Regions from separate parts of the Pantoea sp. Ae19-2 genome, predicted to be linked through region 1. Evidence: predicted binding sites of a transcription regulator. Region 1 holds the regulator's gene; each other region holds the start of a gene.
The links. The regulator PhoB, encoded in region 1, activates phosphate uptake and scavenging genes when phosphate is short. The targets are predictions, from matches to a motif close to CTGTCATAAAACTGNCNNAT.
Positions count from the first base shown of each region.

Region 1 (7,885 bases):
CCGTCGCAGGAATCGTTCCTCCCGCCGGCCACAGCAGAGCCGCGACGCCCAGCAGCGTCAGGGCTGCAATTTTTAGCGGTGCCAGAAAATGGCCGACCGTATCCAGCAATTTCCCCGGATAGAGGGAAATCACCATCACCAGCACAAAGTAAATCAGGCTGTAGATAAACAGCGGCAGTTCGCCATCGCCGGTAAGCGGAGCAATGCCCACCTCAAATGAGACCGTGGCGGTACGCGGCGTGGCAAAAAGCGGCCCTACCGCCAGATAGCAGACCGTGGCCAGAACCACACCCGCAACTTTGCCGATGGGCGTGCTCAGGGCATCAATCCCGCCGCCGACGCGCGCAAGCGCGATCACGGTGATAACGGGCAGACCGACTGCGGTAAGCAGAAAACCAATAGCGGCCACCCAGACATGTTCGCCTGACTGAATACCCACCATGGGAGGAAAGATGATGTTACCCGCACCAACAAACAGGGCAAACGTCATGAAGCCCAGCGCGAGAATGTCTTTAACGGTTAAACGATGTGTCATACGGCCTGTCACTGATGTTGCGATGAAAGATAAGTTTGCGTTGCCCCCTCGCTGCGTTAATACAACGACCGACCAGATGATGACAGCGCATTATGCGCAGCGTCTGGTTTAGCGCAGGTGATTTAAGCTGCTTTTTTTCTGTTCACAGAGGGATAAATCGACAACGGCGGTAAGTAAAACGTTTATAGCGAAGAAAGGCAATACGGGATCGGAAAACCAGAGGGTTATTTCGCAATTTAAATCAATATTAGAGGATCACATCAATATTCTCTGCAACGGCATCAGATGATGTGCTTTAAAAATAAACAAGCGATGGTAAATATCAGCATAAAGGCGGGTTTGTATGCACAAGTGGCGCATTTATTGCGCCACGTTGCACACATTCCGCTATCACCAGACCTGATTCGCGACGTTCACGACCAGTCGAATCTTCTGCCACTGCTCTGCTTCGCTCAGGCTGTTGCCCTCTTCCGTCGAGGCAAAACCACACTGCGGACTGAGGCAAATCTGATCGAGGCTGATGTACTGGGTCGCTTCCTGCAGGCGCGCTTTCACCTGTTCGGCATCTTCCAGTTCACCCACCTTCGTGGTAATTAAGCCAAGCACCGCCTGCTGATGGCCGGGCTTGATGAACCGCAGTGGTTCGAATCCGCCAGAGCGATGATTGTCGTATTCAAGGAAAAACGCATCCACATTCACGGAGCCAAACAGGATCTCGGCCACCGGTTCGTAGCCACCTTCAGAAATCCAGGTGGAGCGGAAATTGCCACGGCACACATGCAGGCCCACGGTCAGGTCGGCCGGTTTCCCTTCTAACGCCTTATTCAGGACGCGCGCGTAGGTGCGGGCCAGCTGGTCTGGATCGTCGCCACGTTCGCGGATCTCACGCTTTTGATCGTCTGAACAAAGGTAGGCCCAGACGGTATCGTCCAGCTGTAAGTAGCGACAGCCCGCGTCGTAAAAGGCTTTGATCGCCTCTTTGTAGGTCTGTGCCAGATCGTCAAAGTACACATCGAGATCGGGGTAAACGTCAGCGTCGATGACTTTTCGGCCGCCGCGAAAATGCAGCACGCTCGGGCTGGGAATCGTCATTTTGGCTACCGCATCGCCTGCTACGCTCTGCAGGAAACGAAAATGGTCCAGCATCGGATGCCCGTCAAAACCCAGTTTGCCGGTGATTTTTACGCCGTGCGCTTTCGTCTGCACGCCGTTGAACTGAATGCCCTGCTCGGCTTCAAAATGCTCAACACCTTTCAGACCGTAGAAAAAGTCAAAATGCCACCAGCCACGGCGAAATTCGCCATCGGTCACGACCTTGAGGCCATTTTCACGCTGCTTCGCGACCACGTCCCGAATCGCGTCGTTTTCAATATCGCGCAGTTCATCAGCGCCGATCTCACCCGCATGAAATTTTTCGCGGGCATGCTTAATAGCGGCGGGACGAAGAAAGCTGCCAACGGTGTCGGCGCGAAACGGGGCGGTTTGTCTTTGCATGATCACTCCTGGTCACCGGCCAGATAATTTCGGGCGGGAATAGTTACACAATGTTATTTTAGCCTTCCAGATGGCTAAACGTCTGGATGTAGATTCCCACGCGATGTGCTCATGTGCAAACGAATAATATTCACTGGAGATGAAATAATTTCATGTTGCGAGGCCGGATTCTGACTGTGCTCCCCTTGAGGTTTGCACCGAGGCAATCGGCGGGAATTTATGCCCCTGATGCGGCACAGGTCCCCGCCAGCCATGCGGCAGGAACGGGAAAACATGGGCGAAGGCGGTAACCCCTTCGCCTGTGGGCGAGCGGGGAAACTTACTGGAGGGAGGCGCGCGCCAGGTTCATTTGCGTTTCAGACAGCGGCAGATAGCCGGCCTCGATGACGCGCTGCTGCCCTGCACTAGACAGAACCTGTTCCAGAAAGGCGGCTAACAACGGCGGCAAGGGCTTACCTGGCACTTTATTAACGTACAGATAGAGCGGACGTGCCCAGGGATAGCGACCGCTGCGGATGGATTCAGGATCAGGCGCAACGGCTTCCCCCCTTTTTGTGATAACCGGCAGCAGTTTTACCCCACTCAGGTGAAAACCGAAGCTGGCATAACCGATGCTGCGCGGATCCCCGGCGACCGCCTGTACCACCGCCGCCGAGCCGGGAAACTCCGCCACGTCGTTGCGGAAATCGCCCTGACACAGCGCCTGCTGCTTGAAGAATCCCCATGTGCCGGAGGCCGAGTTGCGGCCATAGCGCTGGATAGATCGCTGCTGCCACTCAGCCTGATGCAGACCCAAATCGCCCCAGCGTTCGGGCACCTCGTTTGCGCCACACAGACGCGTGACGGAGAACAACGCATCAAGCTGGCGGGGATCGATGGACGTCAGCGGATTGCGCTGGTTGACCACCACCACCAACGCGTCCATCGCTACCGGCACGGCCAACGGAGGATATCCGTATCGCGCCTCAAACGCCTGGCGCTCATCCGCCTGCATGGGACGGCTCATTGCCCCTAACTGGACGGATCCGGCTGTCAGCGCGGTTGGCGCCGTTGAGGAGCCCGATGCCTGAACCTGCACATTTACCCCGGGTGACTGACGGCTAAAGTCATCGCCCCACAGGGTCATCAGATAGCCGAGCGTGTCCGAGCCTGCGCTGCTGAGATTGCCTGAAAGCATCATAGGCTGTGCCTGCACCAAGGCAGGCAAGAGAGAAAAGAACAGCAAAAAAAGAAGGCGCATCGTTCCGGTCCGTCAGCAGTTAATGAACCGCATTCTCCTGCATCCCGTTAGTCACAATCAACCGTGGTGCCAGGGTAAAGGTAAAACAGGTTTCCTGGTGCGGGATGCTGGTGATCTCCAGCCGCGCATTGTGATGGCTGAGCGCATGCTTCACGATGGCCAGCCCAAGACCGCTGCCGCCGGTCGCACGTGAACGCGCTTTATCCACCCGATAAAACCGCTCTGTCAGGCGCGGGATGTGCTCAGGTGGAATGCCGGGGCCGTTATCACAGACTGTAAATACCGCGCCCTGCTTGCTGCGCAGCCAGCTGATATCAATGCGCGTCCCCTCGGGCGTGTGGTTCACCGCGTTGTAGACCAGGTTGGAGATAGCACTGCGTAATTGTTCATCATTGCCAAACACTTTCAGGTGAGGATCGGTATGAAAATGGATGGCGTGACGTCCGCCGCTCAGGGTTTCAGCTTCATGCTGCAGGAGTTTGAGCATAACCGGTACATCAACCTTTTCTTTCAGATTAATGGCCGGAGCCGCCTCGATGCGCGACAGCGTCAGGAGCTGTTTGACCAGGCTATCCATTCGCCGGGTTTGCTCCGACATGGTGTGCAACGCTTTGTCCCGTGAGCGCTGATTCATGACGGAGTCATTCATCATTTCCAGATAGCCCTGAAGCACCGTTAAAGGCGTGCGCAGTTCATGGCTGACGTTGGCAAAGAAGTTTCGCCGTGCCCCTTCAAGCTGATGCATCTGGGTTACGTCGCGAGCCACCATCAGCCACTGGCCTTCGCTGTAGGGCATCACACGGAATTCCATGTGGTGCTGGTTATTCAGCACCAGCGTAAGCGGCTTATCGAAATCACGTTGCCGCAGATAGCGAGAAAATTCAGGATAACGCAGCAGATTAAGGATATTTTGCCCGTTATCTTCTGGCCAGCGCAGCCCCAGGTGCTGCTGGGCCAGGCCGTTGCACCAGAAAATAGTGCCCTCTTCGGTGGTAAGTATCACGGCGTCCGGCAGCGACTCCGCGCCGCTGCGAAACCGCTTAATCAGATTACCTAATTCGCGCCGCCGCCGCCGGTTGCGCAGTTGCATTTGATACAACCCGTAAAACAGCGGTTCCCAACTGGCCTGTCCGGACGGTGGCGTCATCGTGCGATCCAGCCACAGCCAGTGAGACAGGCGCATCAGGTTGTAAAAATGCCACAGTAAAATACCGACTACGCTCAGTAACAGCAGCCACGGCAAATAGCCGAACAGCAGGCCGAGCACCAGCGCAGGCAGACACGCCAGCACCAGTTCGGACAGTAATCTCTTCCAGGAGAGGCGTTCCAGCACGGTTAAAGCTCCGTTTAAAAGCGGGCAGAGAAACGATAACCTGTTCCGCGTACGGTTTGTACCATGCGATCGTGGCCGGTCAGTTCCAGCGCCTTACGTAAACGACGAATATGAACGTCAACCGTACGATCTTCAACATAGACGTTAGTGCCCCAGACATGATTGAGTAACTGCTCACGGCTGTAAACACGTTCAGGATGGGTCATAAAGAAATGCAGCAGCTTGTATTCTGTCGGCCCCATTTCCAGCGGTGTGGTTTCTGACATCACGCGATGCGAAGAGGGATCCAGGCTCAGGCCCTGCATTTCGATCACATCTTCTACCGCCATCGGCGAAATACGACGCATAACGGCTTTAATTCGCGCCATCAGCTCTTTCGGGGAAAACGGTTTGGTGATGTAGTCATCGGCACCGACTTCCAGTCCGCGTACACGATCTTCTTCCTCGCCGCGCGCGGTGAGCATCATGACCGGTATATCACGCGTCATGGCTTCACGCTTAAGATGTTTAATAAATTGTATGCCGCTGCCGCCGGGTAACATCCAGTCCAGCAGGATCAGGTCAGGCCAGGGTTCAATCAGCTTGCTGACGGCGCTGTCATAATCTTCTGCCTCAATCGGCTGATAATCGTTTTGTTCCAGTACGAAACATAACATTTCACGGATTGGAGCTTCATCTTCCACAACTAAAATGCGCTTAGCCATTATTACTCCTGCAGGTAGGACGGCTTTCACTGATATTTGCGGCGCCATTATGCGTCAGTTTTGTGACACTTTTATGAAAAAGTTAGCCATAAAAACCGGCCTGCAACAACCATTTATGACAACATGACGACATGTTTTGTGGCTTTAGTGACTGAGCCAGTATAATTGCCGGGCAAATCGATTTGGCAGGGAGTTTTATGCGCATTATTCACACCGCGGACTGGCACCTGGGGCAGTTCTTCTATAACAAGAGCCGCGCCGCCGAGCACCAGGCCTTTCTTGACTGGCTGTTAATACAGATCGAACAGCATCAGGTCGATGCGCTGATTGTGGCGGGTGACCTGTTTGATACCGGTACGCCGCCCAGCTATGCGCGTGAAATGTTTAACCGCTTCGTGGTGGCGTTACAGCCCAGCGGCTGTCAACTGGTGGTGCTGGCGGGCAATCATGACTCGGTGGCAACGCTGAATGAATCGCGCGAACTGCTGGCCTGTCTGAACACCCGGGTCGTTGCCACGCCGCAGGAGAGTGACGACGTCATGATCCTGACAACCCGTCAGGGTGAACCCGGCGCGCTGCTGTGCGCGATTCCCTATCTGCGCCCGCGCGACATTATGCGCAGCCAGGCCGGTCAGTCTGGACGGGATAAACAGCTCAGCCTGCTGGAGGCCATCAGCGCCCATTATCAGCGCAGCTTTGCGGCGGCACAGGCGCTGAACATGTCCCTGCCGATCGTGGCGACCGGCCACCTTACCGCCCTTGGCGTCAGCAAAAGTGACTCCGTGCGCGATATCTACATCGGCACGCTGGATGCGTTTCCTGCCTCGGCGTTTCCGCCGGCCGATTACATCGCCCTTGGACATATTCATCGCGCTCAGCGCGTCGCGAACAGCGACCATATTCGCTACAGCGGCTCCCCTATTCCGCTGAGCTTTGACGAGCTGGGCAGCGAAAAAAGTGTCTGTCTGCTGACTTTCAGACCGCACGGCCTGGAAACCCTGACCCTGCCGGTTCCCACCTTCCAGCCGATGCAGATGCTTAAAGGCTCCCTGGCGCAAATCAGTGAGCAGCTCGCTCACCTTTCCCCTCCCAGCGGAGAGAAGCCGGTCTGGCTCGATATAGAAGTCACCACCCAAGAGTACTTAAGCGATCTGCAGCGCCAGGTTGAAGCGCTAACGGCAGATTTACCGGTGGAAGTGCTGCTGTTACGCCGCAGTCGTGAACAGCGCCAGCACAGCCTGGCGCAAACGGATAACGAAACCCTGAGCGAACTTAAGGTCGAAGAGGTTTTTGCCCGACGCCTGGCGCTTAATGAGGAGCTTGATGACAAGCAGATCGCCCAGGTCACGACCCTGTTTAAGCAGACGCTGGCCGACCTGGAGGCGAACCCATGAAGATCCTCACGCTGCGATTCAAAAACCTGAATGCGCTGAAAGGAGAATGGTTTATCGATTTTCGCACCGAACCTTTCGCCAGTAATGGTCTGTTTGCCATTACCGGCGCGACAGGTGCCGGTAAAACCACCTTACTGGACGCTATCTGCCTGGCGCTGTATCACCAGACGCCGCGCCTGGGTGCGATTTCTCAGGGCCACAACCCGCTGATGACGCGCGACTGCGCCGAGTGCCTGGCCGAAGTCGAGTTTGAAATCAAAGGTGAGGCCTGGCGGGCATTCTGGAGCCAGAACCGCGCACGAGGCACGGCCGACGGCAAACTGCAGGCTCCCCGCGTCGAGCTGGCTCGCTGCGCAGATAATCAGATCGTTGCAGACAAAGTGGGCGACAAGCTCAAGCTTACCGAAACGCTTAGCGGCCTGGATTTTGAACGTTTTACCCGTTCAATGATGCTGTCACAGGGCCAGTTCGCCGCATTTCTTAACGCCAAAGCGAATGAGCGCGCAGAGCTGCTGGAAGAGCTGACCGGAACGGAAATTTACGGGCTGGTTTCCATGGCCGCGTTTGAGCGCCATAAAGAAGCCAAAAATGCGCTGGAACTGATGCGCAGTCGGGCAGGCGGCATGGCACTGCTTGATGAGGCGACCCGCGCCGGGCTGCAGCAACAGCAGGCAGCCCTGACTGAGGCCGAGCAGCAACTCAGCCGTCAGTTTGACACCGCTCAGCGGCAGCAGCAGTGGCTGCAGCTGGCACAGCAGCTGAGCGCGGATGCTGAACAGGTGAACGCCGCCCGTCAGGCCGCCAACGCGGCGAGTCAGGCGGCAGAGGCCGATCGCCAGCGTCTGGCACGAAGTGAACCGGCAGAAAAACTGCGCGGTGCGCTGCAACAGCGCGACAACCTGCAGACTGAACGCGCGGAGCTGCAACAGCGTCAGCAGCAGTTAAACCAGCAGATGCAGGCGACGGCCCACGAGCAGCAGCAGTTGCAGCAGCGTTATCAGGAAACCGAAGCGGCGCGCGAACAGGTGCGTTTGCAACAGCACCAGCAGGAAACGCTACTGAGCGGACAGGTTATTCCACTCGATCAGGCGCTCTCGGCCCTGCAGCAGCAAATTCAACAGCTGCAGCATGAAACCGCACAGCAGCAGGCGAGCTGTACGCAGCGTGAACAGGCGATGCAAACCG
Region 1 is NZ_JBCHWE010000001.1:2,816,104-2,823,988, forward strand. Features, by position in the region: gene brnQ (branched-chain amino acid transport system II carrier protein) at 1-535, opposite strand, end outside; gene AAIE03_RS13115 (cobalamin-independent methionine synthase II family protein) at 926-2,029, opposite strand; gene AAIE03_RS13120 (PstS family phosphate ABC transporter substrate-binding protein) at 2,349-3,269, opposite strand; gene phoR (phosphate regulon sensor histidine kinase PhoR) at 3,289-4,602, opposite strand; gene phoB (phosphate response regulator transcription factor PhoB) at 4,617-5,306, opposite strand; gene sbcD (exonuclease subunit SbcD) at 5,504-6,700, shown strand; gene AAIE03_RS13140 (AAA family ATPase) at 6,697-7,885, shown strand, end outside.

Region 2 (7,885 bases), on a different contig from region 1:
CACAGCCAGAGTATGACTACCTGAAAGACGGTAAAACTCAGTTGAAGGGCTACCGTGCGGTACGCCAGGTGGAAGTCACGCTGCGTCAGCTGGATAAAATGAACGAGCTGCTGGATGGCGCGCTGAAGTCCGGTCTGAACGAAATCCGTTCCGTGTCGCTGGGCGTTGCGCATCCAGAAGAGTACAAAGACAAAGCACGTAAAGAAGCGATTAACGATGCAACCCGCCAGGCGAAGCTGCTGGCCGAAGGCTTTAACAGCAAACTGGGCCCGGTCTACAGCGTGCGTTACCACGTATCTAACTACCAGCCCGCGCCGATGGTTCGCATGATGAAAGCGGACGCGGCTGCACCGGCTTCCGCTCAGGATACCTACGATCAGCAGACTATTCAGTTTGACGATCAGGTCGATGTGGTGTTTGAACTGCAGGGCGCACAAACCCCTGCGGCACCTGCTCAGTAAGGTGTGATCTTCACCTTAACCCTCGCCGCAGCCGGCGAGGGTTAATCAAAGCGTTATTCCGTATCCTGCCTCAAGACCTTGTGCCCGTACTCCAGCAACGCATCCGTCACGTTGCGCATCATGCGGCTTTCCGGTGCAAAGCGGTGCCAGTAGAGCATGCGGCGCTGCAGCAGACCCGGTGTCAGGTCAATTAATTCCCCGCTATTTAACTCGCGCTCAATTTGCAGGTGCGGGATCATACAGCACGTTGTGCCCTGGCGAGCCAGCTGCACAAAGGCCTCCGAAGAGTTAACGATGTGGCACGGCACGCTGCCTGGGGACAGATCAAAGTTCTGCTGTAAAAATGCCTGATGCATATCGTCGAGATGATCAAAGGCTACGGCAGGGGCTTTTAGCAGCGCCGACCGCGTGACGCCATTCGGGAAATAACGCTCGGCAAAATCTTTCGACCCCACAAACAGATAGTCCAGCGCGCCCAGGCGATCCACCAGGCAGCTCGGCAGCGGCTGAGGTTGGATGGAAACCGCCCCAACCACTTCCCCGCGACGCAGGCGTTCCTGAGTACGGGTTTCATCTTCCACCTGAAGATTCAGGCGAATGGGGGAGTCGGCCAGAACCGGCGCAAGGGCCGGTAGCAGCCAGGTGGCCAGACTGTCGGCGTTAACTGCCAGCGAAAGCAGCAGCGGCGTGGAGCCGGTTTGCTCATCGCCCAGCCACTCTTCTTCCAGCAGTTCCACCTGACGTAAAAGTGCCAGCAGTTTTTGGCCCTGCTCGGTGGGGCGGGGCGGCACGGTACGCACCAACAATGGCTGGCCGAACATCGTTTCCAGTTGCTTAATACGTTGTGACACCGCCGACTGAGTAATGCACAGCTTCTGCGCCGCACGCTCAAATCCTCGTTCACGAATTACCGCATCCAGCGCCTGCAGCGTTCTGTAGTCCGGGCGTTTCATTGTTGTTCATCTGCTCCTGATTTCGTCGTGCAGCCACTATGACATAAATTTGCCGCTGATTCAGACCAAATCAGCAAGCTGACATTGTGCTTGAACGTGATGGGGTTTGCAGTGCGGCAAAGCCGGGGACATTTTTCCGCCGCATGCTCTATAATGCGCGTCAGTTTCCACATCACAGGCATAAAATTATGACGCAGGATGAACTGAAAAAAGCAGTCGGATGGGCAGCACTCCAGTATGTGCAGCCGGGCACCATTGTGGGCGTGGGCACGGGCTCAACCGCCGCGCATTTTATTGATGCTTTGGGCACCATCAAACACCAGATTGAAGGTGCTGTTTCCAGCTCCGACGCTTCTACCGCGAAACTGAAAAGTCTTGGGATCCCCGTGTTCGATCTCAACGAGGTGGATTCATTAGGCGTCTACGTCGACGGTGCCGATGAGATCAACCACCAGATGCAGATGATTAAAGGCGGTGGCGCAGCACTGACTCGCGAGAAAATCATCGCCTCCGTTGCCGACAAGTTTGTTTGCATCGCGGACGCCTCCAAGCAGGTTGATATTCTCGGTAACTTCCCGCTGCCGGTGGAAGTGATTCCTATGGCGCGCAGCGCCGTCGCGCGTGAACTGGTAAAACTGGGTGGTCGCCCGGAGTACCGTCAAGGCGTGGTCACGGACAACGGTAACATCATTCTGGATGTGCATGGTTTGAGCATCATGGAACCGATGAAGCTGGAAAACATCATCAACGGTATGCCTGGCGTTGTTACCGTGGGCCTGTTTGCGAACCGTGGCGCGGATGTGGCGCTGATCGGTACCGCTGACGGCGTAAAAACCATCGTGAAATGATCTGACCGGGGCGCGTGCTGCGCCCCAAAAAACCGTATAAAAAATGACAAATTATTTTAACCGCATTTTTGGTGACATATATCACATTTTGGTAACAGTTCTGTGATTCATGCCTGGTTCACTCTCCCGCTCAGCATTTTATTCTGACTCTCGCCGCCTTATTCCCGCCTGACGATACGGCGACGCAATCGTTCATATTGCCCCAAACGTAGATTTTGATATTTTGACAGAAGGGTAACTTATAGGCGGTGGCGCATCACCGCCTAAAAACGAATACAACAGCACTGAAAATAGGGTCGGGAAATGGCAAAAGTATCACTGGATAAAGACAGAATTAAATTCCTGCTTGTGGAGGGCGTGCACCAGAAGGCGGTAGACAGCCTCCGTGCAGCGGGATACACCAACATTGAATTCCATAAAGGCGCGCTGGATTCCGAAGCGCTCAAAGAGTCGATCCGTGATGCTCACTTCATTGGCCTGCGTTCCCGCACCCATTTGACCGAAGAGATCTTTGCCGCGGCTGAAAAACTGGTGGCTGTAGGCTGCTTCTGCATCGGCACCAACCAGGTTGATCTGGATGCGGCGGCGAAGCGCGGTATTCCGGTGTTCAACGCCCCGTTCTCGAACACCCGTTCCGTTGCTGAACTGGTGATTGGTGAATTGCTGCTGTTGCTGCGTGGCATTCCTGAAGCTAACGCCAAAGCGCACCGTGGCGTGTGGAACAAGCTGGCGGTAGGCTCTTTTGAGGCCCGTGGTAAAAAGCTGGGCATCATTGGCTACGGCCACATCGGTACGCAGCTGGGGATTTTGGCTGAATCCCTGGGGATGCACGTCTACTTCTACGATATCGAAAACAAGCTGCCGCTGGGCAACGCGACTCAGGTTCAGCATCTCTCCGACCTGCTGAATATGAGCGATGTGGTTAGTCTGCACGTGCCGGAAAACGCCTCCACCAAAAACATGATTGGCGCGAACGAGCTGGCCTTGATGAAGCCGGGCTCTCTGCTGATCAACGCCTCTCGCGGTACGGTGGTAGATATTCCTGCTCTGTGCGGTGCGCTTTCCAGCAAGCATCTGTCTGGTGCGGCTATCGACGTCTTCCCGACCGAACCGGCCACCAACAGCGATCCGTTTAACTCTCCGCTGTGCGAATTTGATAACGTGATCCTGACCCCGCACATCGGCGGCTCAACTCAGGAAGCGCAGGAAAACATCGGCCTGGAAGTGGCGGGCAAACTGGCGAAATACTCGGATAACGGCTCTACGTTGTCTGCGGTTAACTTCCCGGAAGTTTCTCTGCCGCTGCACGGGGGCACCAGCAGCCGCCTGCTGCACATTCATGAGAACCGCCCTGGCATTCTGACCGCGCTTAACCAGATCTTTGCTGAGCAGGGTATCAACATTGCCGCTCAGTTCCTGCAGACCACGCCGCACATGGGTTACGTAGTAATTGATATTGATGCGCCGGAAGATGTGGCTGAGAAAGCGCTGAAGTCAATGAAAGCGATTCCGGGCACCATCCGCGCCCGTCTGCTGTACTGATCTGACCATGGCCTCTTCCCCGAAGGGGGAAGTGGCATCACCACTGCCAAAGGCGCGATGGCGTCACCACGGCAGGCAAAGGAATATCCCACTGTTCTACCGGCAACGTCTCCACCTGCTGGCAATCATGCGCCAGGCCAACCGGGTAGAAACCGTGCTGCTGCCAGTGCTGCAGCGTTCTGTCGTAAAACCCGCCGCCCATCCCCAGACGCTGGCCTGTTTCATCGAAGGCAACCAGCGGCGTGACCAGTACATCCAGCTTATTCAGCGGTAGCACGTCGCGAACATCCAGCTTAGGCTCAAGAATTTTCAGGCGATTGGTGACCAGGTGACTTTGCGGCGTGTAGCGTAAAAACAGCAGGTTGCCGGGGCTAAAAGGATGAAGCACCGGGAGATAAACGTTTTTGCCTGCCCGCCATAAAGCCTGAATCAGCGGAGTGGTATTCAGTTCCCCGTCGAACGAGAGAAACAACGCTACGGTCTGAGCACGAATGACCGGCTCAAACGCCAGCATGCGTTCAGCAGCCTGTAGGGCAAAGGTTTGTTGTTCTGGGGGAGTGAGCGACCGGCGTCGCTGCCGAATCGTTTGGCGAATGTCCTGACGAAGCGTTGAGGTTAACGGGGTATGCGTCATGATGGCCGGGTAGTAAAGAGGGAATCTCCGAGATGCCGCCGCAGGCTGTAACCCTTGAACCCTTGGTTCAAGGTGAGTGTGTCGTCATGGTTTTAAGGCTTCTCGGACGGACCGAGCATGCTCACCAACCGCGGAGCGCCACACTCTTGTGGTATGAAATATCGGCTCAGGGGACTGGCCCGCTTGCAAACATCTCAGAGAAATTTTGTCTTCGAAGTTACTCTACCACAGTCAACTGCGAAGTGTTATTCAAACTTTGGACCCTGTCGGTCTGCAATGCGACCTTGCTCAAGCAATGCTTGTTCGATGGTCTGCTGTAGCATCCGAATACGCTCTTCCATATTGGCGGCGTAGTCACGGGTTTTCGACTTTTCCTGAGCCAGTTCGTAGCAAATGTTAAGTGCTGCGATGAACACCAGCTGCTCGGTATTTGTGGCTCTAGTGCGAACTTTTAAATCTTGCAACCGCTGATTCAGCTCTTCCGCAGCCTGATTCAGCGCATCCTGTTGTTCAGGCGGACAATTCACGCGCAATGAACGACCGAAAATTTGAATATCGACTGGTTGTGCAGACATGCCACCTTCCTGCTGTTTACTCGCCTGCCTTACGCTACCGGCCCCGGTAGCGGAAGGGGCGCCACTATAGCTATCCCGATATCAAGATACAAGCCCTTTTCTGGTATCTGCGGGGGTCCTGGTGGTAGCATAACACACACTATTCCTGCCAACGATGACGAATGCGCATGTCAATACAGAACGCAATGCCGGACTACGACTTAGTCGGCCAACTTTTGAACCAACAGGGTGTGGGTCTGACGCCTGCAGAAATGCACGGCTTGATCAGCGGCATGCTGTGCGGTGGTAACAAAGACACCAGCTGGCAAACGCTGCTGCATGACCTGACTAACGAAGGCCTGGCCTTTAGCCAGAACCTCGCAGATCCGCTGCGCCAGATGCACGGCGCCATTGGCGATGCGCTGGAAGACGAAGGCTTCCTGTTCCAGCTTTACCTGCCGGACGGGGATGATGTCTCCGTTTTCGATCGCGCCGATGCGCTTTCCGGCTGGGTAAACCACTTCCTGCTGGGCCTCGGCGTCATGCAGAGCAAGCTCGACAAAGTCACCGGTGAAACCGGCGAAGCCATTGACGATCTGCGTAATATTGCCCAACTGGGTTACGACGAGGACGAAGACCAGGAAGAGCTGGAGATGTCGCTCGAAGAGATCATTGAGTATGTGCGTGTTGCTGCGCTGCTGTGCCACGACACCTTTACTCACGCGGCACCGACCGCGCCAGAGGTACGCAAACCTACGCTCCACTAACGATCAAAAAATCAGGAGATGTGATGACCCAGCAGGAATTTCTTCGCCGCCGCCAGGCGCTACTGGCGAAAATGGTGCCCGGCAGCGCTGCGTTAATTTTCGCGGCCCCGGAAGCGACCCGCAATGCCGACAGCGAATACCCTTATAGGCAGAGCAGCGATTTTTGGTACTTCACCGGCTTTAACGAGCCGGAAGCCGTGCTGGTGCTCATTAAAAGCGATGAGTCGCATAATCACAGCGTGCTGTTCAACCGCGTGCGGGATAAAAGTGCAGAAATTTGGTTTGGCCGCAGGCTTGGCCAGGACGCTGCCCCGCAGAAGTTAGGGGTGGATCGCGCGCTGGCCTTCAGCGAAATCGGTGAGCAATTACATCTCCTGCTAAACGGTCTGGATGCGGTTTACCACGCTCAGGGCGAGTACGAATATGCGGATAACATCGTTTTTGCCGCGCTGGATAAGTTGCGTCGTGGTTCGCGTCAAAATCTCGCTGCGCCCGTAACCCTGACCGACTGGCGCCCGACGGTACACGAACTACGCCTCTTCAAATCCGAAGAAGAGATTACCGTTATGCGTCGTGCCGGCGAGATTTCCGCGCTGGCGCATACTCGTGCCATGCAGGCCTGCCGCCCGGGAATGTTTGAATATCAGCTCGAGGGTGAAATTCACCACGAGTTTACTCGCCACGGCGCGCGTTATCCTTCGTACACCACTATTGTGGGCGGCGGTGAGAACGGTTGCATTCTGCATTACACCGAAAACGAAAGTGAACTGCGCGACGGAGATCTGGTGCTGATAGACGCCGGATGTGAATACCAAAGCTACGCCGGAGACATCACGCGCACTTTCCCTGTTAACGGCAAATTCAGCCCAGCGCAGCGTGAAATTTACGACATCGTGCTGGAATCGCTCGAAACCTCGCTAAAACTCTACCGGCCGGGCACGTCCATGCAGGAAGTGACGACGGAAGTGGTGCGCATCATGGTTAAGGGGCTGGTGAAGCTCGGTATTCTGAAAGGCGATATCGATCATCTGATCGCCAATAACGCCCACCGCGCGTTCTTTATGCATGGCCTGAGCCACTGGCTGGGGCTGGACGTGCACGACGTGGGCGCTTACGGGCAGGACAGGTCACGCGTGCTGGAGCCGGGTATGGTCATCACCGTCGAACCTGGGCTTTATATTGCTCCGGATGCGGACGTGCCCGCGCAGTATCGTGGCATTGGCATCCGCATTGAAGACGACATTGTGATCACCAAAGACGGCAACGAGAACTTGACCGCCAGCGTGGTGAAGTCGGCAGACGATATCGAAGCGCTGATGGCAGCGGCGCGTCAGCCATGAGCGTCATCATTGTTGGCGGCGGGATGGCGGGGGCGACGCTGGCATTAGCCATATCGACCCTCACCCAGGGGAAATTGCCGGTGCACCTCATCGAGGCGATTGCCCCGGACTCAGCCGCTCATCCGGGGTTTGATGCCAGAGCCATCGCGCTCGCCCAGGGCACCCGGCAGCAGTTGGCCCGCATTGGCGTATGGTCTGCGCTCGTCGACTGCGCCACGGCAATTAAAACCGTGCACGTCAGCGACAAAGGCCACGCCGGCTTCGTCACCCTTGAAGCTGAGGATTACCAGATTGATGCGCTTGGGCAGGTTGTGGAGCTGCACGACGTCGGGCTGCGTCTTTTTAGCCTGCTGCGTAAAGCGCCTGGCGTAACGCTGCACTGCCCGCAGCGCGTTTCGTCGTTTACCCGGCATGAGCATAGCGTGCAGGTTGTGCTGGATAACGGCGTTGAGCTGCAGGGCAACGTTTTGGTTGCCGCGGATGGCACCCGTTCTAAGCTGGCGGCGCAGTGCGGCATCACCTGGCAGCCGCAGAGCTACCAGCAGATCGCCGTGATTGCCAACGTCACTACTTCTGAACCCCATCATGGCCGGGCATTTGAGCGCTTTACCGAATTCGGGCCAATCGCCATGCTGCCTATGTCCGACGGGCGCTGCTCGCTGGTCTGGTGCCATGCGCTGGATGCCCGTGACGAGGTTGAAAGCTGGAGCGAAGCAGCGTTTTGTCAGCAGCTTCAGCGTGCCTTTGGCTGGCGGCTGGGGCGAATTACCCATGCAGGCATTCGTC
Region 2 is NZ_JBCHWE010000003.1:166,289-174,173, forward strand. Features, by position in the region: gene AAIE03_RS22990 (oxidative stress defense protein) at 1-461, shown strand, start outside; gene argP (DNA-binding transcriptional regulator ArgP) at 515-1,414, opposite strand; gene rpiA (ribose-5-phosphate isomerase RpiA) at 1,603-2,262, shown strand; gene serA (phosphoglycerate dehydrogenase) at 2,566-3,804, shown strand; gene AAIE03_RS23010 (5-formyltetrahydrofolate cyclo-ligase) at 3,842-4,438, opposite strand; RNA gene ssrS (6S RNA) at 4,459-4,642, opposite strand; gene zapA (cell division protein ZapA) at 4,684-5,013, opposite strand; gene AAIE03_RS23025 (YecA/YgfB family protein) at 5,181-5,759, shown strand; gene pepP (Xaa-Pro aminopeptidase) at 5,783-7,099, shown strand; gene ubiH (2-octaprenyl-6-methoxyphenyl hydroxylase) at 7,096-7,885, shown strand, end outside.
Region 2: the regulator PhoB is predicted to act here: its motif matches at 2,341-2,360, upstream of serA (phosphoglycerate dehydrogenase).

Region 3 (7,885 bases), 2.7 Mb from region 1:
CATTAACGGCATGTCACCCAGTCAGGTTTATCAGACGCTGTCTAAGCAGCATCCGTCTGCGGAATCGCGGCGTTATTTGTATAAGGTGAGCTCGGCGCAGCGGAGCTACCATCGGTATTGATGGCGAAGGGTTTCCCCTGGCGGGGGATTGCTGGCGCAGAGAGGTTTTTGCGCGCAAGGCGCTGGGGTTCTGCCCTCTGGCTCTGAGAGGGTTCCGCCCGCCAGGCGATGGGGTTCTGTCCTCTGGCTCTGAGAGGGTTCCGCCCGCCAGGCGATGGGCAGTTTCAGCCTGCCCGTGCAGGCGGACGTGTTAAGGGGCTTACGCCAGCCCCTTAACAATCCCGGCGCCCGGCAGCCGTCGCTGTTCCTTCGTCACTCACTGCGGCCTGACGGGCCGGCCGGATGCGCCTTCCCTGGCGCAGCCGTCCTCTGCGCGGCATCCCTGCCGCTCCGCCCTGGCCTCCATTCTTTCCTCAGCGCTCCGGATGCCTCCTGAAAACCCACGCCTGTAAGATCGAATGTTTTCCCGGAAGACTGGCTTCGCCTGTTGTTAACATGTGCGATCAGAACTGAAGACTGGAAAGCCTGAAGAAACAGAAACAGATGAACCGTAATGAGCCAGAAGGCTTTTCCTGCATCTGAAGCGGCAACGCGGTTTGTTTTACTACAGATATCGAAGCGGGGGTTTTGGGCGGCCTTCCCGACCGCTGAGCGGATGAGGGATTTCCGGATGAGCCGACAGGACGTCGGCGAGAGCCGGGCCGCGCCAGGGATGGCGCGTCCTGGCGGTCCGGCAGAAATCCTGAAGCAGCGAAGGGACCGCGCAGCGGCGGGTGGGCAGGACGGGAGCCCGGGGTCAAGGGGCCGCGGCGGCTGGCGGCCCCTTGTCGGTCGCCCGCAGGGGCAAACTGAAACTCCCTGCCGCCTGGCGAGCGAAACTTTCTCGGAGTCATTAACTGAAAGCTTCGCGAAACACCAAACCGCAGGCACAAACCGATACCTTCTCAGCGCTAACAGTTAAGCTCTATGAGCTATCCAGGCGACAGCCCCCTCAACCCACCATCATATTCGCTACCAGATACTTACGTCCGTCAGCGCCTTCCTCGGTGTAAACCCCTTGCAGCTCCGGCGAAAAACCGGGCAGTTGATTGATGCCCGCTTCCAGCGCCAGAAAATAGCGCTGTACCGCCCCGCCCCATGTTTCGCCCGGAACCACACAAAGGACGCCCGGTGGATAAGGCAGAGCGCCTTCCGCCGCGATGCGACCTTCTGCCGTTGCAATAGGTACCAGTTCGACTTCGCCACGAATGTAAGCCTGATGCGCATCCTGTGGGTTCACCTTAACCTGCGGCAGCCCCTGCTCGCGGAACATCATGCGCTGCAGGTCTTTTACGTTATAGCTTACGTACAGGTCGTGCATCTCCTGACACAGACGGCGCAAGGTATAACCCGCATAGCGTTTAGCGTTTTTGCGGTACAGCGTCGGCAACACTTCGGCCAGCAGCGTATCGTCTTTTACATGCTGCTCGAACTGCGCCAGCATCGCCACCAGCATCGCCATTTTTTCCGGACTTTCGGCTGGAGTCAGCAGGAACAGAATAGAATTGAGATCGCATTTTTCCGGCACGATGCCGTTTTCACGCAGGTAATTCGCCAGAATGGTCGCCGGGATGCCAAACTCAGCATATTCACCGCTGGCTGCGTCAATGCCTGGCGTGGTCAGCAACAGCTTGCAGGGATCGACACAGTACTGATCGCGATCGTATCCGGCGAAACCGTGCCATTTAGCGTTGGGTTCAAAGCTAAAATACTGCAGATCGCGAGCGATCGCTTCCGTTGGTGCATCCTGCCAGCGCTGGCCGTTTACCCTTTCCGGCACGAAAGGCAGGATCATGTCACAACGATCAAAGATCGCTTTACGTGCCTCGATCCCCAGCATCACGCACTCATCCCACATGCGGCGTCCCGCCTCGCCCTGATGCATTTTGGCGTTAATATCTAGCGCGGCAAACAGCGGATAGAACGGGCTGGTTGAAGCGTGCAGCATGAACGCATTATTCAGGCGCTTATGCGGGCAGAAACGCTTTTGCCCACGAATATGGTTATCTTTCTTGTGGATCTGGGAGGTCTGCGAAAAGCCCGCCAGCTGCTTGTGCACTGACTGGGTAACAAAAATGCCGGGATCGTTTTCGTTCAACTCCAGCGTCAGTGGAGAACAGCCTTCCATCAGCGGAATAAACTGCTCATAGCCCAGCCAGGCCGAGTCAAACAGAATGTAGTCACACAGATGCCCAATGCGATCCACCACCTGCCGCGCGTTGTATACCGTGCCGTCGTAGGTGCCCAACTGGATAATCGCCAGCCGGAAGGGACGCGCCTCGTTAGCCCTTTCAGGCGCCACTTTCTTGATCTGTTCGCGCAGGTAGCCATCATCGAAACAGTGCGCATCAATGCCGCCGATGAAGCCAAACGGATTACGGGCCGCTTCAAGGTAAACCGGCGTCGCGCCCGCCTGAATCAGCGCACCATGATGGTTGGACTTGTGATTATTGCGGTCAAACAGCACTAAATCACCGCGCGTCAGCAACGCATTGGTGACCACTTTGTTCGCGCTTGACGTGCCATTTAACACAAAGTAGGTTTTATCCGCGTTAAACACTTTGGCGGCAAACTTTTGCGCATGCTTAGCCGACCCCTCGTGAATCAGCAGGTCGCCCAGCTTGACGTCAGCGTTACACATGTCCGAACGAAAAACGTTCTCGCCATAGAAATCAAAAAATTGCTTACCCGCTGGGTGCTTTTTGAAAAATGCGCCGCCCTGATGGCCCGGACAGGCAAAGGTGCTGTTCTGCATATCAACATAGCGGGTCAGCGTTTCAAAAAACGGGGGCAGCAGCGCGGCTTCATAAGCCTGAGCCGCCGCTTCCAGCGCTACCCAGTCCTGCGGCTCGCCATTCAGTTCGCCGGTCACGCCGGGCAGGTGCATCACCTCTTCTTCAAAGGCATTAGCAACGAACACCGGTAAATTAAAACCCGTGTGGCGTAACAACGCCAGCACGCCACTGCGCGTATCAGCCAGCGAGACGACAACAGCCGCCACATCGGTAAAATCAGTATTATCCAGCGTGACCACGTCGCGCGCAGTATTCAGGGTCAGGTTAGGCGCAACAGCAGCGCTGGCAGCAATTTTCAGTGGTGTCATAACACAAATCCCTAACAGTCAGGGAGTGGGTGCCTGAGGCACGGCAATGGGGAAATTTCCCCGGCGAATAATGTCTGACGCGATAAACCGATAGACATCAGTAAAGAGTAGTCCTTACTCATGTCCAACAGCAGCGGCCCGGTTGGCCTCACCGCATAGTGAACGATGTGTGTGTAACTGACATGACGAAGAACAGATCGCGCGCGAATTCAGGCGAGTGGGGACACGTGCAGTTGCACATTGAACCGGACATGGCAGCGTCCTCTGTTATCGGGCGGTGGCGAGAAAAAAGTGGCCGTCATAATGTCATTTTTTATCCGCAGGAACAACCCGACAACTTTAAATATCAGGTCAATAAATGCAAAATATAAAAACATTAAATATCAAATACTTATAATGATACACCAGTGAATAACCGCTTAAGTTTCTGTTATTTATGCGCAATTATGCATTTTTCAGCACGCTGGCAGTCGCTCCCTCATTGCCACTGAAATCGCCACGGAAATGCCTCAGGTTTGCGCCAAGCCTCGCACTTGTCGGGCCAGTGCCCTACCCTAATCGGCGCATCGGGCGTAAACTTGCCTGATTATTCTTACGCCTAACGGAGGATACATGTTTAAGGCAATGGTCATTGATAAGGACGAACAAGGTTACCGCTCTCAGCTAAAAGAACTCTCCGAAACACAATTACCCGATGAAGACGTCACCCTCGACGTCAGCTATTCCACCCTCAACTATAAAGACGCGCTGGCCATCTGCAATAAAGGGCCGATTGTGCGCCAGTTTCCAATGGTGCCGGGCATTGACTTCGTGGGACGGGTCACAGCAAGTCGCCATCCCGACTGGAAACAAGGCGATGCGGCGCTGCTCACCGGCTGGGGCGTCGGGGAAAAACACTGGGGCGGGCTGGCTCAGAAAGCCAGCGTGTCTGGCGACTGGCTGGTAGCCGTGCCTGAAACGCTAACCCCGTTGAATACCATGGCCATCGGAACGGCGGGCTTTACCGCCATGCTGTGCGTGCTGGCACTCGAAAAACAAGGCATTACGCCTGCCAGCGGCCCGGTTTTGGTGACCGGGGCCAGCGGAGGCGTTGGCAGCTTCAGCGTCTCTCTGCTGGCAAAACTGGGCTATAACGTCATCGCCTCCAGCGGGCGAGCCAGCGATGAAGACTATTTAAAAACCACCTTGGGCGCAGCCGAAGTGATAGATCGCGACGAGCTGGCTCAACCGGGTAAACCCCTCGGGAAAGAGCGCTGGGCCGCCGCCATCGACAGCGTCGGTAACCATACGCTGAGCAACGTGCTGGCCGGCACCCAGCGTGACGGCGTGGTCGCGGCCTGTGGTATGGCACAAGGCCTGGATCTGCCCGGTAGCGTCGCGCCCTTCATTCTGCGCGGTGTGACACTGGCTGGCGTAGACAGCGTGATGTGCCCTAAACCGCTGCGCCAGCAGGCCTGGCAGCGGCTGGGGCAGCTTCTGGATGACGCGTTACTGAACCAGATAACAACGGTCATTCCATTGCGTGACGTGCACCAGGGCGCACAGGATCTGCTGGATGGCAAAGTTCGGGGCCGTCTGGTGGTTGACTGCGCTTAACGTTCGCCTTCCGCCTGGGGCGACGAAGGCGGGCGCATCAGTCATTCGCTTAGTTCCTGAATTGCCCCGCTCGCCCCTTCCCTTACCACTTCTGGCTGCCGGGAAAGTGCTGCCAGCGGGCGATAACTTCACCTGCTGGCAATGCCCGGCTCATCCAGACTGAGCCTACGGGCGGGCTATCTTCCCCGCCCGCAGGCTCGCATTACTGCTGACAAGCCTGGCTCACGGGCTTACCTGAGCATCCCGAGCGTCCCGAGCATCCCGAGCGTCCCGAGCGTCCCGAGCGTCCCGAGCGTCCTGAGCGTCCTGAGCGTCCTGAGCGTCCTGAGCGTCCTGAGCGTCCTGAGCGTCCTGAGCGTCCTGAGCGTCCTGAGCGTCCTGAAGCATTTTACAGAGGGCTTCCTGACTTACCGCCATCTGTTTTTTCAGGGCTTCCCACTCACGTCAGGCAGCCTTACCCCGGCACCTTCGCTGTCGGTTCCGGAGCCGCTAATTTGATGTTTTATCAGAATAAACGCAGGGGCACACCGGTACCGTTTCGGCCAGCGATGCGGTAAGGTTTGCGCTGCTGTCTGCCACGGGTGAGGATTCGCGTCAGGGTTAGCAACGTATAAAGAAAACAGAAAACCCATGCGAAAAGCCCGGCCGGCATGCTTGCGGCCCCTGCTGGCCTGAGCGTTAATTAATGATAAAGAGAGGGAAAGATGCAAAAACCCGTGGTCGTCATTCACTATTGTACCCAATGTAACTGGCTGCTGCGCTCCGCGTGGATGGCACAGGAACTGTTACAGACCTTCGCACAGGATCTCGCCAGCGTGACGTTGCGTCCCGGCACCGGCGGCGTATTTGAAATCACCCTGGATGAACATCTGCTGTGGGAGCGCAAGCGCGATGGCGGATTCCCGGATGCTCAGGCACTCAAGCAGCGGGTAAGGGATATTTGTTTTCCGGAGCGTTCGCTAGGGCATATCGATAAAAACCGATCGGACGACAGCTGATCGTCCACGTCAGATTAACTGCGGCTGATATCCTCTGCCGCAGTCATCAGAGCAGCGACGATCTTTTGCCGGGTTTCATCGGTAATGTCCTGCTGCGCCAGACGCGTGTTCAGGGCAGTTTTAAAATGATCGATCGCCTGCTCAATTTCAGGAATGCTGCGGTTGTTGACCAGCACTGCCAAAGACGATAACCGGTCGATGAGACCTGACAGCGGCTGTGCATCGTGCTTTAGCATGGCCTGCCCCGTTTCGGTGAGCACGTAAGCCTTACGTGCAGCCTGAGGGTCACTGATGTGAATAGCCCCCATCTCCTCCAGCCATGTCAGATTCGGGTAAATGATGCCTGGACTGGGCGAATACTCGCCCTTTGACAGGTCTTCAATGCATTTAATCAGCTCATAGCCATGTGTCGCGCGCTGCGAGATAAAATGCAGCATCAGCAGACGGATCTCGCTGGCATCAAGCATTTTCTCACGGCGCTTGCGCCGTCCACTGCAGGGCGCATCGCGGTTATCTTGCCCTGAACGTGCCGAATCCATTTTCATTATCTGCCTGAGTCAGTGGAAAGAGCCTGATGGTAGTGGGCCATCAGGCGAAATTCAATCAACGGCAGGTCACTTAAATTCAGTTAACGAACGGCAGCGGGTTTTTGATGCCAGTAGGCCACGGCGCGCACCAGGTCAGCGTCAACCCCGCGCTGTGTGGTGAAATAGTCACACAGCTGTTTTACGAACTGCCCTTCTCCGGTCAGCCAGATAAAAGCGTCGTGCTGCGGAATCGCGATCCTGTCCAGCGCGGCCGTCAAATGTGGTAAATCCGCCAGCGTCATCTTGCCGCTGCCAAGCCAGTTAACAGAGGCATTGCCGGTATCGCCCAGGTAGGCTTGTCCGGTCACCTCATCAGCACAGGCAAACAGATGCAGCGCCTGAGCCTCCACACTACTGCTACGCCGCCTGAAAGCAGGCAACCCGGTTTCGTCACAGACGTAAAGCTGAAAAGCATAATCCGTTGGCACCAGCAGAGAGCCACGCGGCCCACCAATGATCAATCTGTCACCCGGCTGTGCCTGGGATGCCCAGTCGCTGGCAACACCGCTGTCGTGGATATAAAAATCCAGCGTCAGCGATGACGCACCATCAAACGCCAGCGGCGTATAGTCGCGCGCGACAGGGCGCAATCCGCCTTGCCACTGAATACCGTCATCGTTGATCGTCGGCAGTGCCAGCGGCGCGCCGTCAGCAGGGGGAAAGAAGACCTTAATGTGATCGTCAAAACCGGGAGAATGAAACCCCTTCAGATCGTCGCCCGTGAAGACAATGCGCCAAAACGTCCCGGCAATTCGGGTTTTCTCGGCGACGTGGATAGCGCGGAAGCGCAGTTCGTTACGCACGCGTTCAGGTAAGCGGCGGGAATAAGATGTAGGCACGAGGACTCTCCGTAAACGCGGCTGCATGCAAAGAAGCTGTTTTCGCGCCGCTTAAGTAAATAGAAATCATTCTCATATAAACCCGCTAAGAATAGCCATGATATATCTTAAGAACAATGACTAAAAATGCGATACGTTGTGAAAAAACACGGACAAAAAGGAAGGAAGCACAGAAAACGAAAAAGGCGCTCAGGCGCCTTTTAAGGGGATAGCGGTAATAACGTGGTTACCGCGCCGGGTTTTGTCCACTGCCTTGCGGCAGGGAGCTGTCACCGAGTATCTCGCTATGCGTCCCCTGCGATCCAGGATGTAACCCTGTGGGCACATTGGCAGGATCGGTCAGTTGTGCGGCAGCCAACGTTGGGGCCGCACACAGCGCGATAGCCAGCAGCATCGCTGATATCTGAGAGATTTTAATCATGTGTTTTAGCCTGATAAGGCGTAGAAAGCAGGTGAATATTCCAGCCCTGAGAAATAAAAGCCGTGGTAATGGCGCCTCTGTGAGCTTCAGGAAGAATTTTACGCCTGCACAGCTAATCCGCTTATAAAATCGTGCGCTTTATCACATTATGGCGCACGTTATGTGCATTCAGCCCTGGGTCACCGGGATGAAAAATACGCCTTCGATTCTGTCCTGCGTGCTTCGGGCCAAGTCCAGACACA
Region 3 is NZ_JBCHWE010000001.1:165,713-173,597, reverse strand. Features, by position in the region: gene mltC (membrane-bound lytic murein transglycosylase MltC) at 1-121, shown strand, start outside; gene AAIE03_RS00825 (ornithine decarboxylase) at 1,052-3,202, opposite strand; gene acuI (acrylyl-CoA reductase (NADPH)) at 3,815-4,798, shown strand; gene AAIE03_RS00815 (Rdx family protein) at 5,503-5,796, shown strand; gene AAIE03_RS00810 (PadR family transcriptional regulator) at 5,811-6,341, opposite strand; gene AAIE03_RS00805 (siderophore-interacting protein) at 6,425-7,249, opposite strand; gene AAIE03_RS00800 (hypothetical protein) at 7,449-7,643, opposite strand; gene AAIE03_RS00795 (helix-turn-helix domain-containing protein) at 7,812-7,885, opposite strand, start outside.
Region 3: the regulator PhoB is predicted to act here: its motif matches at 3,707-3,726, upstream of acuI (acrylyl-CoA reductase (NADPH)).